Regions from separate parts of the Cytobacillus sp. C11.1 genome, predicted to be linked through region 1. Evidence: riboswitches for the same ligand, from Rfam matches in the RefSeq annotation. Region 1 holds a riboswitch; each other region holds the start of a gene.
What was found. Region 1 has a riboswitch for S-adenosylmethionine ahead of AC3ZVC_RS20180 (O-methyltransferase). Riboswitches for the same ligand answer to the same signal wherever they lie in the genome.

Region 1 (7,454 bases):
TAAGCAAATCTATGAACAAATACAAAAAGCGATTTTAGATAGAAAATTGCCAGCTCATGCTAAACTTTCTGCAAAGCGGCGTTTGGCTGAACAATTAAACGTAAGCATCATGACTGTTCAAATGGCTTATGAACAATTGCAGAGTGAGGGATACTGTTATTCAGTGGAACGCAAAGGATATTTTGTTTCGGAAATTCAGGATGAATGGCACTATAGTGAGAATGATACAGCTGCTTTTGAGAAAAGAGTTCAGGATGAGTATCTTATCAATTTTAAAAATGGGCAGATTGATGCCTCTGCCTTCCCCTACAAACATTGGAACAGACTATATCGAAAAGAGCTTAGTGAATCCAATGGCAGCAATGCACCGTGGCAGGGAGAATATTCTTTCCGTGTACAAATTGCACAATACCTGCAACAGGCTAGAGGGCTGGCCTGCCAGCCGGAGCAAGTGTATGTATTCAGCGGTTTTCAGCAGCAATTACTAAACGTATGTTTGTTTTTTAACCGGAGAGCCATCGGAACAGAGGATCCTGGTTTTATTCGGGCAAAATCTGTTTTTGAACAATTACAGCTGCCATGTCATCCGATTTCTGTGGATGAAGAAGGATGCCGTGTGCCTAATGAGCCAGTAAAACTATTATATTTGACACCAGCTCATCAATATCCGACCGGCACGATAATGTCTATTGCTAGAAGGGCTGAGTTATTAAATTGGGCAGATAAAGAGGATGCTCATATTATCGAGGATGACTATGATTCTGAATTTCGCTACAAAGGAGCACCTATCCCGACATTATCCCATCTGGATTCAAAAGACCGTGTGCTTTACTTTGGCACCTTTTCAAAAACATTGCTGCCGTCCCTTCGAATAAGTTATCTTGTTATGCCAGCTTCTCTTCAACAAGACTTTGAAAAGTTTAATACTTATCAAAAATCGACTGTTTCAAGAATTGATCAGCGGGTTGCTGCAAATTTTATGGAAGAAGGAAATTATATATCCCATATAGCAAAAATGAGAACTCTATACCGAGCCAAAAGAAACTGTTTAATAGAAAGCCTATCAAACCATTTGGGAGAACAATTTGAAATCATAGGGGATACAGCAGGCTTACATATCATCGTGACATTACCCGAAGGATTGAATGAATCAAAAGCAATCGAACTGGCAAAGTCAAGAGGAGTTGAAATTGATGCTGTTTCACCTATGTATCTGCTTCACAAGCCAAACCATCAAGTAATGCTTGGATATGGTGCACCCACTATGCAGGAAATTCAGAGAGGGGTCCATTTAATCGCTAATGTATGGAAAGATTACGTAAGTAATTAGGATTTCTTACGATTCTTATAAAAAACCCCGAGGCATATATTCAAATATTTTCGCCCTTTTTAATTTATTAAAACCAATACCTAAGTTGAAAAGAGCGCTTATCTTACAGGATAACGCTCTTTTGTTGAAGTGGAAAACAAGCACATCTTCTCCTTAACAGCCACCATAAAATCAAACATATTCATGCCCTGAATTTGCTGGAATTTGTACAAGTCTTGATTATAGTACAAATGAATATGCTTTCCTGTGATTCCTCTTTTTTCTGAAAGGGAAGCGATATTCCTATACTCAAATTCTTCAACAAATTCCTTGTTTGTGTCTGATACCTGGATTCCACAGAATAGCAGTCTTTTGTTCGTTGCCGCAAAGAAGCCTGCCTGCGGTGCTAAACAGTAATGTGCTACTAATGAACAGCTTAAACATTCAATAACGTTTTCACCCTCATGCAGTACATGTTCAACCTGATTTTTCACAAGATTCATGAACGATCCCCCAATTCTAGTGATAATTTCATTCTATAAATTAACCCCAGTCTTAACTGCCAATATCAGCCCGGTAGACCAATCTAATTCTGTAATGTCCAGGTCAGGTCTGTCCTGCAAAGTTTTTAAGAGTTTAGTTGCTTTGATTCTATATTTTTCTGGTAATTTCGATTGCGGAAACACATCATGAATCACATAAAAACCGCCAACATTTAAATGGTCCAACGTTTTGTCCAACAGCTCGAATTTTCCCGGCCACGTATCGGCAAAAATAAAGTCAAACCGTTCTGATAGGTTTTGAATAAAGGCTGCTCCGTCCTCGCAGCAAAATGATACTCTCCTGTCATTCCCCAGGTGCCTTCTTGCGATGGACTGAACTCTTGAATCAATGTCAACCGTTGTAAGCGTGCTGATTTCATCCATTCCATCGATGATCCAGGAAGCAGACGCTCCTGTACCTGTTCCCAGCTCTAAAAAGCTGCCCCCTGGTTTTGAGGCAGCCAATCCCTTTAGTAAAAAACCTGTTTTTCTATCACATGACTGCTCAAAGCCGAGCAGTTGCGATTCCTGTAATATCTTTACGTAAGCTTCCGGTACCTGTATAACGCTGCTTTCCATTATGTCAATTCCTCCTCTTCCATAGCTCGTATCTTTATATCCCATTCATTTGATAAAAAGGCAACAAAAAAGACCTCTTATCATAAGAGGCCTTTGTACTTTATTAACGACCTCTTATCTCCCAGAGCGTTAACTCTGTTGGAATTAGCACCTTCCTGAAATAATCAGGGGTTGCTGAGGCTTCGCAGGGCCAGTCCCTCCACCTCTCTGGATAAGAATTTGATTATAGAATTATAATTAATTTCGAATAAAGTATTGCATAGTTTTAGCAAAATGGCAATACTTTAATACCTCTCTTCAAAAAACCTATTCCTTTTTAGCAGGGTACGAGGTTCTATTGAACAACTTCCTCCCCCTGATAAATACGAAACGCCGGAACAATCGTATCCGACACGACCTCTTTTCCTTTTTCCCGAATAAAGTCCAATTTATAATATGCATCAAACCTCTGGCTGATTTCTGTTTTCACCAGTTCAGGCGGCGTGACGACGATGAATTGGAACTTCAGTTTATCGGCAACAGCGAAGATTGGGTCAAGCACATGGGCCGATGCCGCTTGGCCAAACGGATTATCACAGACTAACGGAACCCAGCTTTGGTCAGTTTCACTCTTAACAGATAGAAGCATCATCATCATGACCATTCGGGCAGATAGCTTTTGGCCGCCGCTGCCATCGGATTTCGTTTTCGAACCCTGGTTGATCGTCTGCCAGGTTGAATAATGTTCGCGCTGTGGCTTTCCATACATAAAGGCATTGTCTGTACGCATGTTATAAACCAAAATCTCTGGGTATCGATTTCTGAGGGAGACAAATAAAATCTGCTCATCACTGATGAGCTGCTTGATTTCCTGATCCAGCTCCAAATTACTGTCGTCAATCAACTCGAATCGCTTCGTAATTTTGTTAATGGCTGAAACAAAATGCTGTTTCAGCAGCGGTTCGACCTCTTCCGCTTTTTTAGGCAGGATGTCTTCTTTTAGCTGAACAAGCGGGAAAGATCCCCGTTCATTTTTCAGCTTCATTTTCGCAATCATGGAACGAATCGCTTCTGCAATGCTCATCACCTTCATGCTTGCACGGCTTGCCCAGAAGTTTTGCGCTTTTTCTGCCCGTTCTTTGTCACGTTCCAACTGCTCTAAGCCGCTCTGTGAAAAACGCTTCATGTTTTGAACGACACTTTGAATATGAGCATAATGCCTTGTATCCATATGATCAAGGGTGGTTAAGACTTCATTCTTAAAGCGGACCTCCCAATCCTTTCCTTCAATTGAAAGCTTTAAATTGCGCAGGGATTGTTCAATTTTCGCGTGCTTCTCCTGGCCTTCTTCCTGAATATCCTGGTGTTTTTCACTCCAGAATATAATACTTTGCCTTCCTTGGCTCTTAATTTTCTCGACATCCTCTTCCGTAAAGGCAGCCGCTTCCTCTTTCAGGATAACGGATAGAGTTAACAAGTCGCCTTCGAAACCAGCAATGTTTTGTTCGGCTTCTTTTTTGCGCTCTTCTGTTTGCTTCATTTCTGCCTTCGCCTGTTTTGTCTGGTCCGTAATTTCAACCGTCTTTACTTCCAAATCAAGTTCTTCCCATTCTTCCGGCTGTTTGTCATGCTTGTCCACTTTTTTAGCTGACTTTTTACGCTGATCAATGGCATGCTTTAATGACGTTTCAGCAACGGTTACGGCCGTTCCCTGTTCGCGTTCCTCTTTCTCAGCTGCCTTTGTTTCCTTTGCAGCCGTCTGGACCATGTTTTCTAAAATGCTCATTGGTTCATCCGGTTCTGAAGCTTCCTTCCACTCTTCATTAAGAGCTTGAAGTTTTTTCTCCAGCTTCTTTTGCTGTTTCTGTTCGGAATCTCTTGTCGCTTGAATGGCCAGTAATTCACTGGCTTGTTCTTCTTTCGATTTTTGAAGCTGTTTTAGTTCATCGATACTTCCGTTGATCTCTTCCAACATGTGCGAGGATAAACGCGGTACCTCTTCAGAAGCTTCAGCTTTCTCGGCTGCAGGAAAGGCTGCACTTTCAATAAAAAATCTGATCTCCTTAAGATTTTGCTCGGTTGATAGCTTCCATTCCAAATACGTTTGACTCCACTTTTCCTGCAGGTCAACAATGGTTTGGTGCTCACTGCCAATCTCTTTCTGGGCGGCAGTAAATGCTTCCTTTTGTTTCTCTTTCTCTAGCTTTACCCGCTTATTTTCCTGATGCAGCGACTTTTCATGGTCAAATCCCTCTAATGTTTCCACATCTTTTGATAGTTTTTCAATCTTTTCTTTAGTCTTCTCCAACTGCTCTCTAAGTCCCAGCTGCAGTTCTTTTTCTTTTTGCTCCTGCACGATGATTGAGTGTAATTCGGTCTTCTTGGCAATCATTGCTTCCTGTTCCTGATTCAGTGCACGATCGATCTCATTGGCCAGCTCATTGGCCAGGAAGCGGTCGATTTCTTTTAAAATTCGCCGTAAAGAGGTTTCCGTTTTTTCGATCTCTGCAAGTGTATCTTTCTTTTCTTCTATTTGTTTCGCAATCTTAATTTTCCAGTTTGTGAATTGATTTTTATCTGTCAGCAATTCCTTCTCCGTGCCGGTAATCATCACAAAGGTACCCTGCTGGTTATCGCTCGTCATTTCTTCCCGCATAAAAATCGGAACCGGGCTTTTAAACATTCTTCCTGACAAAACCTGTTGATTAATTTTTTCCCATTGCGGCCTGCTAACCACTAAACCATAAGGAAGAAGCGGATGCGCAAGCAAATGATTCGCCATTTCGTCAGGTTTTAAGGATTGGATAAATTGGGACCCGTAAAACACGTCAATGCCCGTCTTCTCATCAATCCATTCTTTTAATTCCTTCACGTCATTGTTCGCAATCCAGAAGTGCTCATCATTCAAGGCATAATCCAGCTGCGTTTCCCAGAGCGATTTTTTAACTTCTTCCCCCTGCTCCCGATTCTGAACAAGGAGCTCCTCCACTTGCAGGGCATACTTTGATAAAAGTGCATTCGTGAATGGAGCTGCGACTTCATCCAATAACCCATGAAGTTTATCGGCCAGCTTCGCTTCATTACGATGCTGCTCTTCACTTTTGAGCTTTAACTCTTCACATTTTTCTTCAGAAAACTGAATGGATTGAGCGAGCGTGCCATGTGCTGATGCAAGCTGATTCTGCTTTTCATTTGATAGTTTATCCTTTGCCTGCAAATCTTCCAAACTAGCTTTTTTGACTTCAATCTGCTTTGACAAATTCTCGATAAAGCCCTGCAGATCATAGGTTAAGCGATCGCCGAATTCTTTGATGAGCTTTTCTTCTTTCGCCTCAAATTCATGAATTTGCGTATACAGAAAATCAATTTCCGTATGAAGCTGGGCGATCTCTTTTGTTTTTTGTTTATCCTGTTTCGAGAGATCGTTCGCTTTTTTCTTCAGGAATTTTTGATACCCCGCATACTGTTTAACCGCTTCCCCAATGGCTGCAGAAGACTTCTCCCATTGCAGCTTCGCTTCTTGTTTGACTTCTTCCATTCTTTGATTCACTTGCTCTAAGCCGCTGTTTTGCTCCAATTTCGCAATCTGCTGGGAAAGCGCGCGAATGCTCTGTTCCCCTTCATGCCATTCTTTTAATAAAAGCTGAAATGCCAGCTCGTCTTTTCGCTCCTGCTTTTCCTTTACAGCTTCCTGCAGGATATTATGCTTCTTCTGTTCTTCCGCTAATTTCTTCTCCCAATCCATCACTTCCCGATGGGCTTTTGCATACTCGAGGTTGTCTTTCTGAAAGCGTAAATCCACCTGCTTACCGGTTAATTTTTCGATTTCCTTTTCCAGCTCAATTAGTGTTTCTTCTTCCGTTTTCTTCAAATGTTCCAAAGCGCCAAGCAGCTGCCTTCCCACCTTGATGCTGTCCTCAACGATCTCTTTATGCTTGACACCCTTAGCCAGGCTTTCTTCAAAAGGAGGAATATCTTCCAGGAATTCCTTGTGGGCCTGCTCTCTTTTTAATAGAACAGGCAGGTCCTTCGCGATGCTTGCCTGACTTTTAAAAATCTCCACCAAATCGTTCTTTTGATGCTCTGTCCGGTGCAGGACCTGACTGACAGTAGGAATAATTCGCTTCTGAAACAGGGAATGATCATCCTCAGCGCCTTCAAAGAATTTTCCAACGCCGCCTTCATCCTTGTTAATATCTTTCATAATATCCCAGTCTTTGCGGTTAATGCCGTATGTATCAAGGATGCGGTAGTGCTTTTTTGTATCCCGGTAAACATCATACCCATTCCATTTTAAATAATCCTTCAGGCCTTCCGTTTCAGCCAGTTCATCATCTTCATAAAGTGGAATATGATCAAGCGATGCTTCTTCTTTCCGTTCAAACTCCCTTGTATAAAATGTAATATTCGGGACAATCTTCGCTTCCTGTTCAAGCGTTTTGCTTTCTCCGCTTTCCTCGTTCATGGAAATCCGCTGTTCAGCTGAAAACATCCCGCCTGTCACTAAGTGCCTGCGGTCAGCACCGTCGAGCTCCCATTGAATGAGCACATGAAAGGTATAAGGAATGAATTGCTCTTTATTATTAAAAAAGAATTGCTGATAATAGCGATTGTTCTGTTTTCCCCATGCCGTTCCAGGCTTGAGGATCTGGAAGATGGTTTGCAGGAAGACCCCTTTTCCTCCTCCATTCATCATGGAAATGAGGCCATTTGTAGAGATTTCCTCATTATGGAAGTTAAATGTGGTATCCTTATACTGTTTTTGCATGCCATCATATTTCAGGCCGGCAATTCTAATTCGATGGATTTTCGGCATGCTGATCCTCCTCTGTCTTCATTAATTCCTTGAACATTTCATATCGGTCATAATCGTGATACAGGTATTCAATCCGCTCAAATAACTCCTGTTTCGGGATCGCCTTCGGAATATCCTCCCGGTCAAGGATCACAATCAGACCCTCAGTTTCCAATAAACGCATGCTGCTTGTAATCAAGCCGATACGCGTCCGGCGGTTTGCTTTTCTGGCTCCATAATCATCGGTGTC
Region 2 (7,454 bases), 220 kb from region 1:
CGTAACTAAACTATAATTGACAGACCCATAGAAAAGCAGCCTGGCCATTGGTCAGGCTGCTTTATTTTGCAAAGATTGCATATTAGTCCGGTTTTTACCACATCCTAAAAGAAAAAGGAAGGTGGATTTACAGGATGAATTTTGCCTGGCAATCATTACTATTAGTTTTTGCAGGAGTCTTGCTGCTGCGCATAGCAGGCAGGAAATCTATTTCGCAAATGACACTTGCCCAAACAGTTGTTATGATTTCAATTGGTTCCATCATTATTCAGCCAATTATTGAGACAAGTGTGTGGAAAACGATTGTGGCTGCAGCCATTTTTATTGGATCATTGATTTTAATGGAGTATTTGCAGTTAAAGTTTAACTTTATAGAAAAGTTTATAACCGGCAAATCCAAAATCGTAATTGAAAATGGGAAGCTTCAGCCCGCAAATATGAGAAAACTCCGATTTACTGCTGATCAATTGGAAATGAGACTGAGGACGAACGGAATTACAAAAATTTCAGATGTGAAAATGGCAACACTTGAACCTAATGGCCAGCTAGGATATGAATTAATGGATGATGCAAAGCCTTTAACAGCAGGCGAGTTTAAACGATTAATGGGCGGGATGATATTACAGTCTCCTGTGCAGCCTGCCTCGCAGCAGTCAAATGATATTTTCCAGGAACTTAAAGAAGGACATCCCCAGCCGCATTCTCAGAACCTGCACTAATTTGGAATCTTATAGATAATAAAAAATTGTTCTGGGAAGTAAAGAAGCCGCTAACTATTGGCGGCTTTTTCTTTAATCTGAGTTGGTGTTTTGCAGGCTTCTCCTCGTATCTAGTATTAATTCCTGCATTCGTAAGTGATGAAGAATGGTCATGATCACAATCCCGATACTGAACATACTGGATAAGATTGTGCTTCCAACCAAAAAACGAATTACCTTTCGATCGAACATCTTTTCACTCCTTTTTTCCTTAGTATTTCATCATAAGGAGAAAATTATTAATTTTTTGTGTAGCTTTGTCCAGGCAGGGATTTCTTATAAAAAGGCTGTGTTAAGCCAAATGTTGATTTTAGCACCCTGTTGATTGGTGTGGAGGGCTTTAGATGCCCGAAAATGTATTTGAATTTCCTTCGCGCGATATTTATTAAAGGCTGCTTATTCAAAAGCTTGCTGGAGTGCTGATCAAAGGATGAGCCCACAGGCTCAATTCCCCGAGGAGGCTCCGGACCGCGGAAAGTGGTTAACTGGATGGGAAATCAATAGAAAAATTTAAAATTACATATAAAAAAGCTTGAACTTTAATCAATTTCCTGTATAATTTTCAGACATGAGTTAGTAATAATAACTTCATAACTTTTAACTTATCAAGAGAGACGGAGGGACTGGCCCTAAGATGTCTCGGCAGCGGGCTCATATGAGCGCTGTGCCAAATCCAGCAAGCATTATGCTTGGCAGATAAGAGGGGACTGTAATATAGCAGATATCTCTTCTTGTTTGAAGAGGTCTTTTTATTATGTCATTAAAACCAATTAAGGAGAGAGGAATAGTATGAAAACAAACAAAAAAGGTAACCCGTGGGCTTTACTCCCGCTTTTGGCATTCCTTCTGATTTTTATTGGGAGCGGCCTTGTAACAGGTGATTTTAAAAAAGTTCCGATTATTGTGGCTGTGGCCATAACAGCAGGAATTGCCCTATCCATGAACAGGAAGACGCCATTTATGGAAAAGGTTGATATATTCACGAAAGGGGCAGGAAATCCCAATATTGTTTTGATGGCTATAATTTTTTTACTGGCAGGTGCATTTTCGGGAACGGCTAAAGGAATGGGGGCTGTTGATTCGACAGTCAACTTGGCATTATCCTATGTGCCGCAGAATCTGCTTATGGTTGGGATTTTTATTATCGCCTGCTTTATTTCTCTATCAATGGGCACTTCAACAGGTACAGTTGTTGCGCTTGCTCCAATAGGTGTTGCGCTGGCTGCTGAAACCGATATATCCGTAGCTTTGGCAATGGCTGCTGTTATTGGCGGTGCCATGTTTGGCGATAATCTTTCCGTGATTTCTGATACTACTATTGCAGCAGTCCGGACCCAAGGGACGAAAATGAAGGATAAGTTTCGTGTGAATTTTTTAATTGTGCTGCCTGCAGCTCTGGCAACTGCTATAATTCTAGGGTTCTTAACAGCTGGTCAGGAAAGTGCTGTAACAAGCCAGGATTATAGCTTGCTTAAAGTGGTTCCATATTTGGGGGTACTTTCTGCTGCTTTGTTAGGAATAAATGTTATTCTTGTTTTAAGCGGCGGGGTCTTGCTGGCAGGGCTGATTGGGATTGCTGACGGAAGCTACACGCTGGTTTCCTTCTTACAGATGATTGCAGAAGGGATGGCAGGAATGCAAACTCTTGCAATCATAGCTATCCTAATTGGCGGTGTTGTTGAGATTATTCGCTATAACGGGGGAATTGATTATTTGCTGCACATAGTTACAAGCAAAATAAACTCTCGAAGGGGTGCTGAATTTGGTATTGCATCGCTTGTTTCACTTACCAATCTATCTACTGCAAATAATACCATTTCAATTATCATTGCAGGCCCCCTGGCTAAAAATATAGCGGATCAATATGATATAGACCCGCGTAAATCTGCAAGTATATTAGATATTTTCTCTTGTTTCGTACAAGGATTTATTCCATATGGCGGACAGATGCTGGCTGCTTCGGGTCTCGCAGCTATTTCGCCGGTAAGCATTATGCCTTACTCCATTTATCCAATATTGATTGGAGTCACTGGTGTAATCGCCATTCTTATTAATTTCCCCAAATTAAAAGAGCGGGAAAAGGTAACGAGTAGCACAGTGAATGAATCTGCTCCGCGGGGTTAAAGGTTGTTCCAGGAGAATCATATATAATGAAGAAAGATATAAGAGCCTATTTATAGGCTCTTATTATTTTTCCTGAAAATCTATCTATAGAAAAATTTTCCTGATATAATAGGAACGAACGTTCTCTTATGTTGGTTTCCTTATTTTGCAGAAGTACTTCAATTTTTGTTTTGCTATAATGGTAACATTGTATATATTGAATCATGGTAGGAAAAGAGGGTGATTGATATGAAATTTATCCATACTGCGGATTGGCATTTAGGTAAACTGGTTCATGGGGTATACATGACAGAAGATCAGCGCCATTTTTTAAATCAATTTATTGAAGTGGTTGAAGAAGAAAAGCCGGATGCGGTTGTTATCTCTGGAGATTTATATGACCGGTCTGTACCTCCAACTGATGCTGTTGAATTATTAAATGAAATTCTTTTTAAAATAAATGTAGAACTTAAAACGCCAGTAGTAGCAATTGGCGGAAATCATGACAGCGCCGAAAGGCTTTCCTTTGGCAGTTCGTGGTACAGACAGAGCCAATTCTATTTATCAGGAAAGCTGGTAAATGATTTTAGGCCAATACATATAAAGGGTGTTAACTTTTATCTTGTACCTTATGCAGAACCAGGGATGGTCAGGCATTTGCTTGATGACGACAGAGTCCATTCACATGATGATGCCATGAAGGCGATTGTCGGGAAAATTGAAGAATCTCTGAATCCAAATGAACCCAATGTTTTAGTTGGGCATGCCTTTGTACTTGGAGGGGCGACGAGCGATTCGGAGAGGACTCTTTCTGTCGGTGGTTCAGGCTGTGTTCATTCTAATTGCTTCGATCCTTTTTCGTATACAGCACTTGGGCATTTGCATAGCCCGGATGCCATCAAACATGACAGAATCCGTTATTCTGGCTCACTTTTAAAGTATTCTTTTTCTGAGGCGAAACAGGAAAAGTCGATCTCCATTATTGAAATGAAAGAAAATGGTGATTTTGATCTTCGTACCCGATCCTTACAGCCTAAAAAAGATTTAAGAGAAATCGAAGGCCATCTAGATGAGCTGATGGATCCATCATTCTATGAAAAACAGAATCTGGATGACTATCTAAAAATCACCCTTTTGGATGAAGGAGCTTTACTGGATCCGATCAATAAGCTTAGGCAGGTATATCCAAACGTACTTCACCTTGAACGGAAGATTTCTATTACAGATATGAAGAAAAAAAGCTCCTTCATTTCTATGAAGGAAGAGAAAAAGTCAGAGCTTGAGCTTTTCAAGCAATTTTACGAGCAGATGACTACTTCCGAATTTACAAATGATAAACAACAGGCAATGACTGATGTGATTGAAAAAGTGCTGAGGGAGGAGGCGCTGAAATGAGGCCATTAAAATTAAAGATGCAAGCGTTCGGCCCTTATGCAGACAGTGAGCACATTGACTTTACAGAGCTTGGAAACCGGACGATGTTTGTTATTTCGGGAAAGACTGGTTCCGGAAAAACGACCATATTTGATGGGATCAGCTATGCGATTTACGGAAAAGCAAGTGGTGAGGACCGCAGCGGGCCAGAACTTAGAAGCCAGTTTGCCAAAAATGAAACACTGACTGAAGTTTCTCTAGAATTTACATTAAGAAATAAAACATATTACATTACCAGATCGCCTCAGCAGGAAAAGAAAAAAGAACGTGGCGATGGGACAACCACAGTGAGTGCCAAAGCAGAACTCTACATTTATGATGAAAATGGAAGGCGGCAGCTTCTTGCGGCCAATGTCAGGGATGTCGATGAAAAAATAAAGGAAATCATGATTATTGACAGCAACCAATTCAGGCAAATCCTGATGATCCCTCAGGGTGAATTCAGGAAACTTCTTACCTCGGAGAGCAAGGAAAAGGAAGTAATCCTTCAGCGGCTATTTCACACTCAGATTTATAAGCGGATTGAAGAAAAGCTTAAAGAATATGCTTCTGAGTTAAAAAGAACAGTTGAAGATCAAGTAAAGCTTCGTGATCAGTTTTTACTACAGGTGCAGGCAGTTTTTAATGAGGAGCTTAAGGCATATTTGGAAGCTGGCAGTGTAAATGACACAATTTTGATGCCTCTTGTAAAGGCAGAAATTATGCATATGGCGGAAGGGTTAGAGGAATTAACCGATGCAGGCAAGAAGCAGAAAGAAAAAAGAGACTATCTGCAGCAAAAACTGTATGAAGCTGAAACCATAGTTAAACAGCTGAAGGCAAAAGAAGATTTGAAACGAAGGAAAGAAGAGCTGGAAGGGTTAAAAGAACAATTTACGGCGAAGGAAAGACTTATTTCCCTTGCCCAGAAAGCAGCTTTGCTTAGCCAGCAGGAGCAGCTTTGCCACGAAATAAAGAAGGATTTGGACGTTTCAAATGAGGAGCTTACTGCACTTAAGAAAAGCATTACATCTTTAGCCGGGCTGTTAGCGGAAAACGAAGAAAGATGGGAAGCTGAAAAGAAACGTGAAGATGCAAGAAAGCAAGCTGGGGAGAATGTTAACCGGCTGCAAAACATGAAAGAGGATATCCATTCTTATGCGGAAGTAGAAAAGCAAGTTCGTTTGCTTGAAGAAAAACTGGAAAATCTCCGTCTTCAAAAAAAGCATAAAGATGAAGCGTTTAAAGCCTCTGATCATAAAATTCAAGTATTGGCTGAGGAAAAACAGGATATTGAAAAGTGTCATTTTAAGCTTATGGAGAATGACCGGCGGCTGGAAAAAATGACTGAAGAAATAGAACGGCTTCATAAATATGAAGAACAGCAGGGCGAGTATATGCTAGCTCTCGAAGTATTCGAAAAAAAGAAAAGCTACTTTGAACAGGCAGCATCCAGACTGGAAGATGCCAGAAGGCTTGTTGAGGAGTTGGAGCGTAAATGGCTCCATGGACAAGCATCCATCTTGGCAAATCAGCTGCAAAATGGTGAAGCCTGTCCGGTTTGCGGCTCAGGTCATCATCCTAATCCGGCTGCATCGCAAACGGATATTCCTGATGAAAAAGATTTAAAGGCAGCAAAACGGCAGGCTGCCGAAATCGAAGCAGATAAAGCGAAAGCAGAGTCATCGTTCTATGAATCTCAATCAAACGTAAAATCTATTGAAAATGCTTTGGGTGAATTATTTAATCTCATGCAAAAACAGCAGCCAGAATTGGAAGAGGAAGAGCTGTCGGTTATTAAGGGTACTCTTCTTGCACAAAGAAAGGATCTCTTAAACATTCAGGATGATTTAAAGAAAAAGAGCGCAAGACTTGAAGCTTGCACCTTAGAATTGGAAAAATCTCATCAACATAAGGAAGTGCTGGCTGCAGAAATAGACCGGCTGCAAAGTCATATAAACGATACAGCTATTCTCCATGCTGAAAAGAAAGGCAACTTGACAAGGATGACTGAAACAATTCCGGAAAATCTTCGGTCCATTGAAGCTTACCAGGCCAATCTGAAAGCTGCTGTCGATAAACTGGAGACTTTTAATAAAAAACTGGAAATTGCGCAACAGAAATATCAGGATTCAAAGGCAGCTTATATGGCTGAACAGGCAAAAATGGAGACGATTGAAAAGCAAACTGTTAAGCTTGAGGAAAAGCTAACAGTCGAAAGACAGAACTTTGTTCAGCGAATGAAGGATCAAGGATTTGAAGTATATGGAGAATACCGAAATGCAAAAAAATCCGAACATGAGATTCGTACGCTGGAAGTAGATGTTCGGGAATATCGTGAAGAAGCACGGTCAGTAAATGACCGGTATTCGGAGCTTTTGCAGCTTTTAGAGGGTGTTGAAAAGCCAGATATAGTAAATCTGCAAGCATTTTTAAAGGAAACAGATGACCAGCTAAAACAGCTTCAGGATCAATATACAAATCTGTATATGAAAAAGAAGCACAATGAAGAAACGTTACAAAAAATAACAGAAATTAATGAAAAAATGAAATCCCTTGAAGAACGTTATAAAATGATGGGGCATTTATATGAAATTTCAAAAGGACAGAACACATACAGAGTTACTTTTGAGAGGTTTGTACTTGCTGCATTTCTGGACGATATACTCAGAGAAGCAAATGGGCGATTAACCCGGATGACAAGCGGCCGGTACCAATTGCTGAGAAAAACGGACCGTTCCAAGGGAAATGCGCAAAGCGGTCTTGAACTGCTTGTGTTCGATCAGTATACAGGCCAGGAAAGGCATGTCAAAACATTATCAGGGGGAGAAAGTTTTAAAGCAGCACTAGCTCTTGCGCTTGGCTTGGCTGATGTAGTCCAGCAGTATGCCGGAGGGGTTTCTCTTGAGACGATGTTCATTGATGAAGGATTTGGCACACTTGATCCTGAATCATTGGATCAGGCAATTGAGGCTTTAATAGATATTCAAAGCAGCGGCAGACTTGTTGGCATTATTTCCCATGTTCCGGAATTAAAGGAAAGAATCGACGCCCGCCTTGAAGTAACAGCGAGTCAGACAGGCAGCAGAACGGAGTTTCAATTTTTAAATTAGTTGAAAAGAGAAAGATAGCTAGCCCCTAATTGCAAATTTTGAAGGAAAGGAAGGTGATGAAAGTTGG
Region 3 (7,454 bases), 2.5 Mb from region 1:
TCTCCGCGTCCGACTACAACTGTTTTTGTGTCTCCAAAGGAGCCATCGCCAACAAGGTTTGTCGTATTTTCAGAGACCGTGTTGCCATCATTCATAAGGCCAAGAGCCCATTCAATGCGTGCATCGCGCCCTGCAACACCGCGGCGGTTAACATAAGCAGTTGTGCCTTTTGCAAGCGTATCAACAGCACCGTATTGAACTTTAGCGTTTCCATTGGCAATCACTTCAGTCACGATATTGAAAATTCCGTTTGCTTCTTCAACTGTTGAAATATAGTTTTCGACATATGTGACAGAGCTGTTATCATCAGCCACAACCAATACATGGTTGAAAAGGTTTGCTTCTTTATTATCGTGGATATATACAGCCTGAATAGGTTCTTCAATTTCCACGTTTTTAGGAACATACAAGAAAGCTCCGCCGTTTAAAAGGGCTGCATGCAGCGCAGTCAAACGATGCTCATCTGTTTTCACGCCATCCTTCATGAAGTACTTCTGAAGAAGGTCGCTATGTTCTCTTGCAGCAGTAAAGATGTCAGTGAAAATAACGCCTTTTCCCTGAAGCTCTTTTGAAAGAGACAGATGTGTTGGTCTGTTATTGCGCTGAATGTAAAGATTCTGGTCGCCTGCTTCAAGATCAATCAGATTTCTAACATCCTCAGGAAGGTCGTTTAAGGAAGCAAAGTCTTCACTTCCTACGATGTGTTTTTCGAACTGTGTGAAGTTCCATTTATCTATTTTTGTTTTATCAGGCTTTGGCATTGGCAGGTTTTCCGCGTTTGCAAGCGCATTTAGACGGAGTTCTGTCAGCCATGCCGGCTCGCCCATATCTTTTGAGAAGGAACTTACATATTCCCTGTCAAATGGTAGTTTTATTTCCGTTGTCATAGTGATCCCCCTAACGCTTACGCTTCTTGCCCAACTGTTTCGTCTTCAATGCCCAATTCTTGTTTAATCCAGTCATATCCTTCTGATTCTAAACGCTGTGCAAGCTCAGGACCGCCTGACTTTACAACGCGTCCCTGCATCATCACGTGTACATGATCAGGAGTGATGTAGTTAAGAAGGCGCTGGTAGTGAGTGATAATTAAGCAACCAAAATCTTCTCCGCGCATTTGGTTAATTCCTTTAGAAACAACCTTCAATGCATCGATATCCAAACCTGAATCGATTTCATCAAGGATGGCGATTTTTGGTTCAAGCATCATTAATTGAAGAATCTCATTGCGCTTCTTTTCACCGCCAGAGAATCCTTCATTTAAGTAACGCTGAGCCATGTCCAGATCCATTTCAAGGAATTCCATTTTGCTGTCCATTTTTCGGATAAACTTCATTAAAGAAATTTCATTGCCTTCTTCCATGCGGCTGTTGATTGCTGAACGCAAGAAATCGGCATTAGTAACACCGCTGATTTCACTTGGGTATTGCATTGCAAGGAAAAGGCCGGCTTGTGCACGTTCGTCAACTTCCATTTCAAGAACATCTTTACCATCTAAAGTAATGCTGCCTTGAGTTACTTCATATTTAGGATGGCCCATGATTGCAGATGATAATGTAGATTTACCTGTTCCGTTAGGCCCCATGATTGCGTGGATTTCTCCGCCTTTAATTTCAAGGTTTACACCTTTTAATATTTCTTTCCCCTCAATAGCAACATGAAGGTCTTTGATAGTTAGTACTGATCCTGCCATAATATATACCTCCGTCAATAAAAGAAGATTTGTGTAAATCGGCTGTTTGCCGCAAATCTCTATTCTCATTTTATTCTCATTACAATCTTATAACAAATGAAATTTCATAGCAACTCTTTAAGACCCTTTAACAAACTTTTCAAACAAAAATGTTTAGAAAGCCTTTAAATGAAGATTTTATCATAGAATCTATCCTTCATCAAAGAGTGCGTTCTTAAAAAAACAGGCATGTCCTATTTATTTTTTCCTCAGATGGTTGATTCATGTATGGAAAGCTTAAATGAGAATGGATTGAAGGGTTAAGTCAAAATATTTATAAAAAAGAAAACCAGCGCACAGAGCAGCTGGTTTCCATTTTTCTTCTTTATATTATATATATGGTTTAAATCCTAGGAATGAATTTTTCTTTCAAGATCGGCAACTAAACGCTGGCTTTGTAGATAATCTTCTTCACGTTTCTTTTCAACTTCCATACGAACATCATGTTTCCGGCTGTACACTTCATATCCAACTCCATGGGCAGCTTGCATTGCTTTCTCCATTTCACTCGTGTAGTTCAGCTGTAACTGACTGATAATGAATCAATCCTTTCGGTTTTTATGCTTTCGCATTTAGTTTTTACATTTAAAATCTTAACACTCAACTTATACCCTGCACAAAGCCGAAAAAACCTGATTTTTTTAGTAAAATAAGGAACCAGATTTGGTGAAGCGCTTCCATCTCGCCCATTCTTACAATAATGGCTATTTCCTCCTGATAAATGGTTGTTTCATAAATTTTCTGAAATTATACAGGCTTATAGAAAAGACTTTTCCGTAAAGTTTGTTGCTTTTTGAAGGCAAACGTATTTTAACCACTGAGTTGATTGTAGCGGAGGGCACTTGACTCCAGCGGGAAGAGAGGGAAGTGCGAGACCCCACAGGCGAAGCCGAGGAGGCTCGCAACCCTCCCCGCGGAAAGCAAGTGCCCGCAGCGGAAATCAACGGGCAATATTTATAAACAAAAACAACAATCCATGAGAAAAGAGCCTTAAAAAATAAAACTCCTGCTTTTAGGCAGGAGCTGAAGGTTTATTTATTGTTTAAGCTGATTCAATTCAGTCATGGCTTCCTGCACAAGAGTAACTGCCTGGCTCATTGCTGCACCGCCGCCGAATGCAGCTGTTACACCTACCGCTTCTAGAATCTCTTCTTCTGAAGCTCCCTGATCAAGGCAGCCTTTTGTATGGTAAATAATGCAGTATTCGTCCTGAGAATATAAACTGATTCCAAGTGCAATGAGCTGCTTCTGTTTTTGGCTTAATGTTCCTTCCTTAAAGCAAGCTTCTGTAAATGCGTTATAGTGCTGGGCTAAATCAGGCATTTTTTCAGTGAATACACCTAATCCTACTTTATAATCATGAAGAGCTGCTTCTATTGAGTTTGATGGTTCATGATAATGTTCCATTTTGCTCCACTCCATTCAAATTATTATAAACGTTAGTATGTTTGATTATTTTTCAAACTATGCGGATAGATAAGCCAATAGGCTGGGCATATAATGGAAACCTAATAAGCATACAAAAAAGCAGGCATACGCGCCTGCTTTTTTTAGCTCTATTATTCGGAAACCGGTACAACGGCTCCTTCATATTTTTCAAGAATGAAGTCCTGAATTTCCTTTGAACGAAGAACTTCTACTAAAGCTTTAATTCCTTCTTTTTCTTCATCTCCGCTGCGGACAGCAATCACGTTAACATATGGTGACTCCTTATCCTCGATCGCAATTGAATCTTCTAATGGATTCAGGCCTGCGTCAATTGCATAGTTAGAGTTGATTAGAACGGCATCGCCTTCACCATTGTTGTAAATTTGCGGAAGCAGGGAAGCTTCATATTCTGTATCAAATTCCAGCTTCTTAGGGTTGTCTTTAATATCTTCTAAGGTAGCTTCTGTTTTTTCAACATCTTCGTTTAAGGTAATAAGGCCTTCTGCTTCTAGCATGGCTAAGATCCGGCCATGGTCTGCTACAGAGTTGCTCATGATGATTGTTGCACCTTCAGGAAGCTCTTCAAGGTTCTTATATTTTTGAGAATACACACCGATTGGCTCGATATGAATTCCGCCAGCATTTGTAAAGTCATAGCCATGCTCTGCTTTTTGTGATTCAAGGTAAGGAATGTGCTGGAAATAGTTTGCATCAAGCTCTTCAGACTCTAAAGCCTGGTTTGGCAGCACATAATCCTGGAATGTAACAACATCTAGTTCAAAGCCTTTTTCCTCAAGAAGCGGTTTAGCTTCTTCAAGAATTTCAGCGTGCGGTACGTTGGAAGCACCTACAGTAATTTTAGTGCTTTCTTTGCTATCTCCGCCATCCCCTGCATTATTTCCTTCTTCTTCTGAAGTTCCGCAAGCTGCAAGTACAAGTGCCACTGCAAGTGCAAGAACGAGTGATAACCACTTTTTCATGTTGATCTCTCCTATCGTTTGTCTAATTTTGTTGTTATTAAATCACCAATAAACTGGATGATAAATACGATGATAAGAATAATAATGGTCGCCATCAAAACGACATCATTACGGCTTCTCTGGAATCCTTCCAGGTATGCAAGGTTGCCAAGTCCTCCTGCACCGATCACACCGGCCATAGCTGTGTAGCCAACCAGGGCAATGGCTGTCACTGTAATACCTGAAACTAGGGCTGGCATGGATTCAGGAAGAAGGACCTTCCAGATAATCGTGCTTGTTTTGGCACCCATGGACTTGGCCGCTTCAATGACGCCTTTATCAATTTCTCTAAGTCCAATCTCAACCATCCGCGCGTAAAATGGCGCTGCCCCAATTATTAATGCAGGCAATGCTGCATCCTCCCCGATCATTGTTCCGATTAGGAATTTGGTAAAAGGTATTAAAAGAACAATTAAGATAATGAACGGAATAGAACGAAAAATATTTACGAAAGCTGAAATGACTTTATTGACTGCAGCATTTTCCCAGATATTCCCCTTTGAGGTCAGGAAGAGAAGCAGCCCCAAAATCGCACCTAAAATAAATGTTGCAACCACAGATATAGCAGTCATATAAAGGGTTTCCAAGGTAGCTTCCCACATGGAGTCCCATTTTACATTTGGAAACCATTCGTTAAGCATTGGAAATCACCTCCACGCCAACCTGCTGGGATTGGATATAATCAATTGCTTTGGCAACTTCTTCTGCATCTCCATCCAAATGGATGAACAAAGTTCCATAAGAGCCATTTTGCGTTTGAGAAATCTTCCCTTGAAGAATATTGACTGTCACTTGGAAATTTCGGATCAAATTCGTTATTAATGGCTGTTCAGCTGCTTCCCCGACAAATCCTAATTGCACTACTTTTCCGCGCGGATATAAATCCACTAAATGATCAATTGTTTCTTTCGTCTCTTCAGGCTCTGTGACCTGCTGGACAAAGCGCTTCGTAATCGTCGCTTTAGGATTTTTAAATACATCCAGCACAGGACCAATTTCAACAATCCTGCCGCCTTCCATGACAGCAACACGGTGGCAAATTTTACGAATTACGTGCATTTCATGTGTAATCAGTACAATTGTTAAACCTAAACGCTCATTGATATCAACAAGCAAATCGAGAATTGAGTCAGTTGTTTGCGGATCGAGTGCAGAGGTAGCCTCATCACAAAGCAGCACTTTTGGGTTATTGGCAAGGGCTCTCGCAATCCCTACCCTTTGCTTTTGTCCGCCGCTCAGCTGAGAAGGATACGCATCCTCTCTGCCATCCAGGCCGACCAGCTTGATGAGTTCATTTACTCTTTTCAGCCTTTCCTGCCTTGGAACACCTGCAATTTCAAGCGGAAATGCAATATTGTCCCTGACACTTCTCGACCATAAAAGGTTAAAGTGCTGGAAAATCATGCTTATTTCCTGGCGTGCTTTTCTTAATTTGCTGCCTTTTATTTTTGAAACTTCATTGCCGGCCACGATTACACTTCCTTGTGTTGGAAGCTCAAGGCCGTTCAGCATGCGGATTAAAGTACTTTTACCTGCGCCGCTATATCCGATCACACCGAAGATTTCTCCTTCTTTTATCTCCAGGTTTACGTCATCTACGGCTTTCACCTGGCCCTTTTTAGAAGAATAGATCTTCTTTACATCATTTATGGAAATCAACGTGTTATTTCACCTCTTTAATCGAAAATACAGATTATAATTAAAAGACCGCTTTTTTCTCTAGTTTTTGACTGCTCAGCAGCTTTCATTCATGAGCAGAATAACGAGCTGAAGCCACAAAAATAAAAATGCCTTTCTGCACATGAGCAGAAAGGCATTAAAAATTTAAGTCCTTTCTCTCATCTGTCAAAGCTATGCTTTGAGTGAATTGGCACCATTTCAAATTAATGACGGTTGCCGGGCTTCATAGGGCACTTCCCTCCACCTCTCTTGATAAGAGCGTAACGTTTTATATTCAATTAACACTTTAAATAATTTAAGCAGCTTTTTAATTACGTTTGCTATCGTATCATAGCTTTCAAAAAGGTGTCAACGAAGAACTTTTAAACTTTTTGAAAAAATGGGCGGTAAATTTTTCTTGCTGTCATTAAGCTTTTGCAGCCAAAGATGTTATCCCTGTCGCAGCTTCAATTGCCTGCTCAAGATCTTCAATCAAATCATCCGCATTCTCGATCCCGATAGATATCCTAATTAAATCTTCAGGTACCCCTGCAGCCTTTAAACCTTCTTTATCGAGCTGCTGGTGGGTCGTGCTGGCCGGGTGAATGATTAGGCTCTTGGCATCCCCGACATTGGCAACATGTGCCCAAAGCTGAAGGCTATTAATCAGCTTTGCACCAGCTTCCCGGCCGCCTGCAATTCCGAAAACAGCGACAGCGCCTGCTCCTTTAGGCAAATATTTATCAGCTAGAGCTTTATCCGGATTGCTTTCATGGCCTGGGTAAAGCACCCAGTTAACAGCAGGGTGGGCTTCCAGGTATTCAACCACTTTCTTCGTATTCGCAATATGCTCCTTCATTCTCACATGCAAAGTCTCTAGTCCCAATGTGAACTGGAATGCACTTTGCGCACTCATTGCAGGCCCCAAATCTCTTAAAAGCTGTACTCTGGCTTTAATGATATAAGCAGCCTCGCCAATTGCTTCACTATAAACAATATCATGGTAGCTTGGATCCGGTTCTGTGAAGCCAGGAAACTTCGGTGAATTCCAATCAAACTTTCCGCCATCAACGATAATGCCGCCCATTGTTGTTCCATTGCCAAGCAGCCATTTAGTCGCTGAGTGAATAACGATATCAGCTCCATGCTCAATCGGCCTGCATAAATAAGGTGTAGCAAAGGTATTATCAACGATTATTGGAACACCGTTTTCATGAGCAATAGCAGCCACCTTTTCAAGATCAAGCACCTTCAAACTCGGGTTTCCAATTGTTTCAGCAAAAACTGCCTTGGTTTTATCTGTTATGGCGTTTCGGAAGTTTTCCGGTTCTTTTGGATCCACAAACTTGACATCAATCCCGTACTTAGGAAGTGTGACTGCAAACAAATTATAAGTACCGCCATATAGATTGGAGGCCGCAACAATCTCATCCCCGGCCTGGGCAAGATTTAGGATTGCCAGAGTAATAGCAGATTGACCGCTTGCAAGCGCCAAAGCACCGACTCCGCCTTCAAGCAAAGCCACTCTTTCCTCAAATACACTTACAGTGGGATTATGTATCCGGCTATAAATGTATCCAGGTTCCTTTAATGCAAAAAGATCTGCGGCATGGTCTGTA
Region 4 (7,454 bases), 460 kb from region 1:
TTTTATTTGAATGAATCTGTGCTGAAACAGCAATCAAGTGTGCTTGCGAAACTGGCTGATATGGAGGAGGTGAAAAAGATGGAGGAAATGAATATTGAGAATCAGAAGGTTATCGATAACTTCTTTACAAGCGATGGAAAGCTTAAAAATATTCCAGCCCAGAGAAAGAAGAAGCTAATGGTTTTTGAGCATCTTATTAAAGGGCTGAAAATGGGGAAAAAATACGAAGAGAAAGAACTCAATGAATATATTAAACAGTATCATGAAGATTACGCCACGATACGCAGAGAATTCATTATCAATCATTATATGTACAGGGAAAAAGGAATCTACGAATTAAATCCGCCGGAAATGTGGGCAAAAATAGAAGGGTAAATAAAGCAAGGCCCTATAAAAGCTAGGGCCCTGAATATTTTATTGATAAAATTCCGGCAGGCGGTCCGTGAAGATAGGAATCATTTTACGAACTTCCTTCACCATGTCAAGGTCGACTTCAGCCACCAGGATTTCTTCTTCCTCTGAACCCTCAGCTAGAACTTCTCCCCAAGGATCTATAATCATAGAATGGCCGGCAAATACATTTTCAGGGTCAGAGCCGGCCCGGTTACAGGCAATCACATAGCATTGGTTTTCAATGGCCCGTGCAATTAAAAGTGCACGCCAATGGGCCAGCCTGGCCAATGGCCATTCAGCAACCACAAATAAAGCTTCTGCTCCTTCCGCTGTATGGGCCCGTATCCACTCCGGAAAACGGATATCATAGCAAATCATCCCTGCAAACAGTCTATTTTCCAATGTAAAAGCGCCCTTTGCTTTCCCCCCTGTTAAATAGAGATGCTCATTCATTAGCTTGAATAAATGCAGCTTGCTGTACTGGTGGATAGGTTCTCCGTTTTTATCTACGACTAAAAGAGTATTGAATACGCCTCCGGCGGTTTTATTTGCAACAGATCCACCCACTAGATGAACATGCCTGTCTTTTGCAATCCCTTTTAAAAAGGCGAGGGCTGCAGCTGCATCCTTGTCTGCTATTTCATTTAATCTGGTTAAATCATAGCCTGTTGTCCAAAGCTCTGGAAGCACGATAACATCAGGGTTTGATTTTAACGCCTTTTCAATCATTGCTTCGGCTGCTTTAAAATTCTCTTTTGGTTTGCCAAACACAATATCCATTTGCAAACAAGCAATCTTTAATTTCATGAAAATCCCCCTCAAACATTTAATTCTCTTTTACTTATGTTAAAATTAGTCCGATAGATAACAATTTTCAAAATTTTACTTTACAACTTATCATTTAAGTTATATCATTTGTGACTATATTTTCAATCTTTTTTTTAAGCAGGTGAAAAACTTTGATTAATTATCCTCATTCTGATTTGCTGAAAAGTTTGCCGAAGCAATTTTTCGCATCTTTAGTATCAAAGGTTGGGAAGCAACTTGAACAAGGCCATGATGTGATCAATCTTGGGCAAGGAAATCCCGATCAGCCTACTCCCGGCCATATTGTTAAAAAGCTCCAAAGTGCAGCCGAAAAGCCAGTAAATCACAGATACTCACCTTTTCAGGGATTTCCCTATTTGAAAAAGGCTGCTGCTGATTTTTATAAAAGAGAATATGAGGTTGATGTAGACCCGGAAACGGAGGTAGCCATATTGTTTGGAGGAAAGGCTGGCCTGGTTGAGATACCTCAATGCCTGTTAAACCCTGGCGATAATGTTCTTGTGCCAGATCCCGGTTATCCGGATTATTGGTCAGGTGTAGCGCTGGCAAAAGCAGAAATGGTGACAATGCCGTTACGGGAGGAAAATGGCTTTTTGCCTCTTTATAGCGAGCTTACAGACGAAAAGCTGAATGCTGCCAAACTCATGTTCCTCAATTATCCAAACAATCCCACTGGAGCCGTGGCCAGTGAGAAGTTTTTCCAGGAAACAGTTGAGCTTGGCAAAAAACATGGAATTTGCATTATTCACGATTTTGCCTATGGCGGCATTGGCTTTGAGGGCAAGAAGCCGGTCAGTTTTCTGCAAGCAAAGGGGGCAAAAGAGGTAGGAATTGAAATTTATACACTTTCAAAAACGTATAATATGGCAGGATGGAGAATTGGTTTTGCGGTTGGAAATGCGAGCGTCATTTCTGCCTTGAACCTTTTGCAGGATCATCTATATGTAAGCTTGTTCGGAGCTGTCCAGGAAGCTGCGGCAGCTGCGTTGACTGAATCACAGGAATGTGTCAAAGAACTGAATGCCCTTTACGAAAGAAGACGAAATATATTCATTTCAGGCCTCCAGGAAATAGGATGGAATGTTAAAGCACCTGAAGGCTCCTTCTTTGCCTGGTTAAAAATTCCTATAGGTTTTACATCCGAGGAATTTGCTGATTATTTGCTTGAAAAAGCCCATATTGCCGTTGCGCCTGGCATAGGGTTTGGACAATATGGAGAAGGATATGTTCGTGTTGGCCTGCTGACTTCAGAAGAAAGGCTTAAAGAAGCAGTAGACCGAATTAGGGCATTAAATTTATTTTAAACTTTCCTATCTTAAAGTTATTCTTGTTATAGCACTGGTAGATTGGAGCGGAAGGTACGAGAATCCAGCGGGAAAAGCGTACCAAGGGGAGCACCCCTAGGCGAGGAACGCCGAGGAGACTCCCGGAATCCCGCGGTCGCTGAGTGCCTGTAGCGGAATCAATACTCATGGTTGAAAAACCCCTATTTATTTCTGATAATCTATTGACAAAAGTTTTTTACCCTGTCATAATCCTAAGTAAATTTTAATTCAAAATTAACTAAATATTAATTTCGTTTTCTTATCAAGAGCAGGCGGAGGGACTAGCCCTATGAAGCCCGGCAACCGACTTACCAGTAAGCACGGTGCTAATTCTTGCAGCTTATTAAAGCTGATAGATAAGAAGATGTTAGTTCAAGCTGCTAACCTCTTCTTATTTGAAGAGGTTTTTTTATTGCCCGGTTTTGCCGAAATGAAAGGAAGAAAATATATGAGTGAAATTATCGCAACTTATCTAATCCATGATGCAAAACATAATCCTGAGAAAAAAGCAGAGGAAATCGCATTAGGCCTTACGGTCGGTTCATGGACTCATTTACCTGAACTGGAAAAGAATCAGCTCCGTAAGCATAAAGGCAGAGTTGTTTCGGTTGAAGGCCTTTTAACAGAGGAAGGCAGCAAGGAAACGGCCGCCATTATCAAAATCGCTTATCCAACTGCTAATTTCAGTCCGGATTTGCCAGCCATTTTAACAACAGTCTTTGGAAAGCTATCACTGGACGGAAAGATTAAGTTAATAGATTTACAGTTTTCCGATGAGATCAAAACCTTTTTCCCTGGCCCTCGGTTCGGCATTGAAGGATTAAGAGAAAAGCTGAATGTCCACAGCAGGCCGCTGCTGATGAGCATCTTTAAAGGTGTTCTAGGCAAGGATATGAATTTTTTAACTTCACAGTTGAGGGAACAAGCACTTGGCGGCATCGATATTGTGAAAGATGATGAAATTTTGTTTGAAAATGAACTCACCCCTTTTGAAGAAAGGATTATGGAAGGGAAAAAGGTACTTGGCCAGGTTTTTGAAGATACCGGTCATCGCACACTTTATGCAGTGAATTTAACAGGCAGGACCTTTGATTTGAAAGAGAAAGCCAGAAAAGCAGCAAGCCTTGGTGCGGACCTCCTCCTGTTTAATGTTTTTGCATATGGACTGGATGTTCTGCAGGAGTTAAGAGAAGATGACGGGGTTGGGCTGCCGATTATGGCACATCCTGCTGTCAGCGGTGCCCTGTCTGCTTCAAGCATCTATGGAATTTCTTACTCTCTGCTTCTGGGCAAGCTTCTGAGATATGCAGGAGCAGATTTATCGCTTTTCCCTTCACCATATGGTTCAGTGGCACTTGAAAAGGAGCAGGCGATTTCGATAGGACAATCATTAACATCCGAAGATTTCTGCAAAAAGACCTTTCCAGTACCATCAGCAGGCATTCATCCAGGCCTGGTGCCGCTGCTTTACCATGACTTTGGAACGGACAGTGTGATCAATGCGGGCGGGGGAGTACATGGGCATCCGAATGGTGCAAAAGGCGGCGGCTTAGCCTTCCGCCAAGCGATTGATTTAACTTTAAAAGGAATTTCATTATCAGAATCTCCTTCAGATTATCCAGAACTAAAAAAGGCGATAGATTTATGGGGACATACAGAGGTGAAAGCTAAAAATGCCTAATATAGCTGTTTTTTGTGATTTTGACGGGACCATTACGGAAAAAGATAACATCATTAACGTTATGAAAGAATTTGCCCCGCCTGAATGGGAGGAGATAAAGAATAAAATATTGTCACAGCAAATTTCAATTCAGGAAGGAGTAGGGAAGATGTTTTCCCTCCTTCCAAGCAGCCTTAAGGAAGACATTATAAAATTCACACTGGAAAATGGCAAGGTAAGAGCTGGCTTTCAGGAATTTGTGGATTATTTGAAAAAAGAAAATATACCACTTTATATTGTCAGTGGCGGAATTGACTTTTTTGTGGAGCCAGTCTTAGAAAAATATGGCCCGTTTGATGCTGTTTATTGCAATGGTTCAGATTTTAGCGGCGAAACAATCAAAATTTTATGGCCCCATAGCTGTGATGATGAATGTAATAACAGTTGCGGCTGCTGCAAGCCATCCATTATGAGAAAACTTAAGGCTGGAGATACCTATAAAATTGTCATAGGGGATTCTGTTACCGATCTGGAGGCTGCAAAGCAGGCAGATTTAGTTATTGCAAGAGATTTGCTGCAAGAGAAAAGCAAAGAAATGAATCTTAATTATCACGAATTTGAAACGTTTTATGAGTGCATTGAAATTTTGAAAAATGTAAATGGGGTGAGCGTATGAGTTTAGTGGAAGAAAAATGGCAAGAGCTTGCTGAAATAAAAGATGAATTAGCTGAAAGAGACTGGTTTATGGGGACTAGCGGCAATTTGGCGATCAAGGTCTCCGATAGCCCCATACAATTCCTTGTAACAGCAAGCGGGAAGGATAAAAGGAAAAGGACAAAGGAGGATTTCCTCCTCGTTGATGAATTTGGGCGCCCTGTTGGGGAGACCCATCTAAAGCCTTCTGCGGAAACGCTATTACATGTGGAGATTTACCGGAAAACGAACGCAGGGTGCAGCCTTCACGTCCATACTATTGACAATAATGTTATATCGGAAATTTATGGGGACCAGGAGGCAGTCACATTCAAAGGGCAAGAACTTATTAAGGCATTTGATAAATGGGAGGAGGATGCTGTTCTTCGGATTCCGATTATTCCGAATCATGCGCATATTCCGACGCTCGCCAAATGTTTTTCCTCCCATATCAGTGAAGATACAGGTGCTGTGTTAATTAGAAACCATGGAATTACCGTTTGGGGAAAAACATCTTTTGAAGCAAAAAAAGTACTCGAAGCTTCTGAGTTTTTATTCCGTTATCAGTTAAGGCTGCTGGAACATAAGCCTTATCAGTTATTTAAAGTAGTGTAATAACTTTAAAATAAAGCCAAAAAACATAATTGAAAGGATTGAAAAATATGGCATACATCGTTTTGCAAAATACAAAAGAAGAAATCCGAAACCAGGAAGAGGTTGCAGCTTTCCTTGAAAAGCAGGAAGTTATTTATGAACAATGGGCAATTGATAAGCTTCCTGAATCCCTTAAGGAGAAATATCTTCTTTCTGATGAAGAAAAGCAAGAGATTCTGGATACATTTTCTGAAGAAATTAAAGATATTTCCGAGAGAAGAGGCTATCAGGCCCAAGACGTTATTTCCCTTTCAGAGAATACGCCAAACTTGGATCAGCTTCTTCAGAATTTCCAGCAGGAACACCACCATACAGATGATGAAGTAAGATTTATTGTCAGCGGTCATGGAGTTTTTATCATCCAAGGAAACAATGGAGAATTCTTTGAGGTTTTTCTGAATCCCGGAGACTTAATTTCTGTACCTGAAAATATTCGCCATTATTTTACCTTGCAGGAAGATAAGAAGGTTGTTGCAATCCGTATTTTTGTGACCACAGAGGGCTGGGTCCCAATCTATGAAAAGGAAGAGGCTTATAATTAAAATGAAATCCCTTTGCCAAAAGGCAAAGGGATTTTTGTGTTTTAATTTTTCTGCAATAACAAATGGGTATTTTTTACAAAGGGAACTTTCCGGAGATGCCAGCTTAAACATCGTCGAAAACACTGAATAATGCTGGCAAATTATGTCGAAAGGAAAGAAGGAGAAGAAGAAATTACTGTCGATTTTAATTCTTTTGGAAAAAGATTGTCTAATATTGCGAATCTATTTACATTTATAGAAATTCTTGTAATAATGCTTCAAGTAGCCATATTTTTATTTATTTAATTGGATAAAGGGATAGGAGTAGGAGGAAAAAGAAGTTGCGCCATAAAAGAACAGTTATGCTGGCTGAAATTCAGCAAAAGAGAGAAAAAATGATAGAAGCGGCAAAGAAAAATGGACTAGCGAGCGAAGAAACAATCCGCAGCAGCCAGGAGCTTGATAAATTAATTTATGAATATCAATGTGCCATTAAAAAAGAGCAAGAGTATAAGAAAAGGATGAGAATTTCATTCAGACAAGTGATTCTTTTATGGAAGAAGGCTGTTGTTTGAGATAACAGCAAATATATATAATAAGGAAGTCAAAGAATTTTTCTAGGAATTGCAAAGTAATTTTAAAAGGATCCCGTGAGGATCCTTTTAAAATTAGAAAATCTCGATAAGGAAAATCATAAATAAAAGTCCGATTATAAACGAGTAGGTGGATGTGCGTTCATTCCCATCTCCATGGCTTTCCGGAATTAACTCCTTATAAATAATAAACAGCATCGCCCCTGCAGCGAAGGCCAAACCGTAGGGAACAAGAAACTCAATATAAGAGGTCAAATAGAAGCCGAGGAGAGACATAACAATTTCAATTGCTCCGGTTAATGTGGCAATTATAAATGCCTTTAGCTTGCTGATTTTCTGGTTAATTAAAAATAATGCTACTAGAAGACCTTCCGGCGCATTTTGAAGCCCGATTGCAAATGCAATTAAATTCCCTGTATCCTGTGAACTGGAAGCATAACTGACACCAACTGAGAGCCCTTCGGGAATATTATGGAGGGTAATTGCAGCGATGATTAGCATGGCCTTTTCATCAAACTCAATTCCTTTACTGGAATGCTGCAGATCAAGATGGGGGATGTTTTTTTCCAAAATGGTGAGAGCCAAAACACCTAAAAAAATTCCCGCAGCAAGCGGATTAAAGCCCCCTATACTAAGCGCCTCGGGTATAAGCCCCATAGTCGATGCAGCCATCATAATCCCCGCTGTAAAAGCTAGTAATGTATCACGCCATCGATGAGTTACAGAACCTTTCATAAATAGAATAAGTAGTGCACCCAATCCCGTTGATAAGGCAGACAGTATACTG

Region 2: it holds a riboswitch for S-adenosylmethionine, as region 1 does, so the genes downstream of both, AC3ZVC_RS19175 (Na+/H+ antiporter NhaC family protein) here and AC3ZVC_RS20180 (O-methyltransferase) in region 1, are expected to answer to the same signal.
Region 3: it holds a riboswitch for S-adenosylmethionine, as region 1 does, so the genes downstream of both, AC3ZVC_RS07870 (methionine ABC transporter ATP-binding protein) here and AC3ZVC_RS20180 (O-methyltransferase) in region 1, are expected to answer to the same signal.
Region 4: it holds a riboswitch for S-adenosylmethionine, as region 1 does, so the genes downstream of both, AC3ZVC_RS22380 (2,3-diketo-5-methylthiopentyl-1-phosphate enolase) here and AC3ZVC_RS20180 (O-methyltransferase) in region 1, are expected to answer to the same signal.

Annotation. Positions count from the first base shown of each region.
Region 1 covers NZ_CM176935.1:4,064,854-4,072,307, forward strand. The annotation lists gene pdxR (MocR-like pyridoxine biosynthesis transcription factor PdxR) at 1-1,330, shown strand, start outside; gene AC3ZVC_RS20175 (PH domain-containing protein) at 1,429-1,812, opposite strand; gene AC3ZVC_RS20180 (O-methyltransferase) at 1,846-2,430, opposite strand; SAM riboswitch class I at 2,542-2,648, opposite strand; gene AC3ZVC_RS20185 (coiled-coil domain-containing protein) at 2,765-7,225, opposite strand; gene AC3ZVC_RS20190 (DUF6063 family protein) at 7,203-7,454, opposite strand, start outside.
Region 2 covers NZ_CM176935.1:3,848,990-3,856,443, reverse strand. The annotation lists gene AC3ZVC_RS19190 (cold-shock protein) at 1-16, shown strand, start outside; gene AC3ZVC_RS19185 (DUF421 domain-containing protein) at 135-719, shown strand; gene AC3ZVC_RS19180 (hypothetical protein) at 792-950, opposite strand; SAM riboswitch class I at 1,358-1,461, shown strand; gene AC3ZVC_RS19175 (Na+/H+ antiporter NhaC family protein) at 1,548-2,882, shown strand; gene AC3ZVC_RS19170 (exonuclease SbcCD subunit D) at 3,111-4,256, shown strand; gene AC3ZVC_RS19165 (AAA family ATPase) at 4,253-7,387, shown strand; gene AC3ZVC_RS19160 (Dph6-related ATP pyrophosphatase) at 7,451-7,454, shown strand, end outside.
Region 3 covers NZ_CM176935.1:1,598,628-1,606,081, reverse strand. The annotation lists gene sufD (Fe-S cluster assembly protein SufD) at 1-887, opposite strand, end outside; gene sufC (Fe-S cluster assembly ATPase SufC) at 905-1,690, opposite strand; gene AC3ZVC_RS07890 (YuzK family famiily protein) at 2,080-2,232, opposite strand; gene AC3ZVC_RS07885 (carboxymuconolactone decarboxylase family protein) at 2,765-3,136, opposite strand; gene AC3ZVC_RS07880 (MetQ/NlpA family ABC transporter substrate-binding protein) at 3,289-4,137, opposite strand; gene AC3ZVC_RS07875 (methionine ABC transporter permease) at 4,149-4,817, opposite strand; gene AC3ZVC_RS07870 (methionine ABC transporter ATP-binding protein) at 4,810-5,835, opposite strand; SAM riboswitch class I at 6,012-6,115, opposite strand; gene AC3ZVC_RS07865 (O-acetylhomoserine aminocarboxypropyltransferase/cysteine synthase family protein) at 6,263-7,454, opposite strand, start outside.
Region 4 covers NZ_CM176935.1:4,521,608-4,529,061, reverse strand. The annotation lists gene AC3ZVC_RS22395 (DUF2087 domain-containing protein) at 1-375, shown strand, start outside; gene AC3ZVC_RS22390 (carbon-nitrogen family hydrolase) at 415-1,200, opposite strand; gene AC3ZVC_RS22385 (pyridoxal phosphate-dependent aminotransferase) at 1,353-2,525, shown strand; SAM riboswitch class I at 2,803-2,909, shown strand; gene AC3ZVC_RS22380 (2,3-diketo-5-methylthiopentyl-1-phosphate enolase) at 2,995-4,227, shown strand; gene AC3ZVC_RS22375 (2-hydroxy-3-keto-5-methylthiopentenyl-1-phosphate phosphatase) at 4,220-4,882, shown strand; gene AC3ZVC_RS22370 (methylthioribulose 1-phosphate dehydratase) at 4,879-5,514, shown strand; gene AC3ZVC_RS22365 (1,2-dihydroxy-3-keto-5-methylthiopentene dioxygenase) at 5,562-6,095, shown strand; gene AC3ZVC_RS22360 (Spo0E family sporulation regulatory protein-aspartic acid phosphatase) at 6,416-6,649, shown strand; gene AC3ZVC_RS22355 (ZIP family metal transporter) at 6,743-7,454, opposite strand, start outside.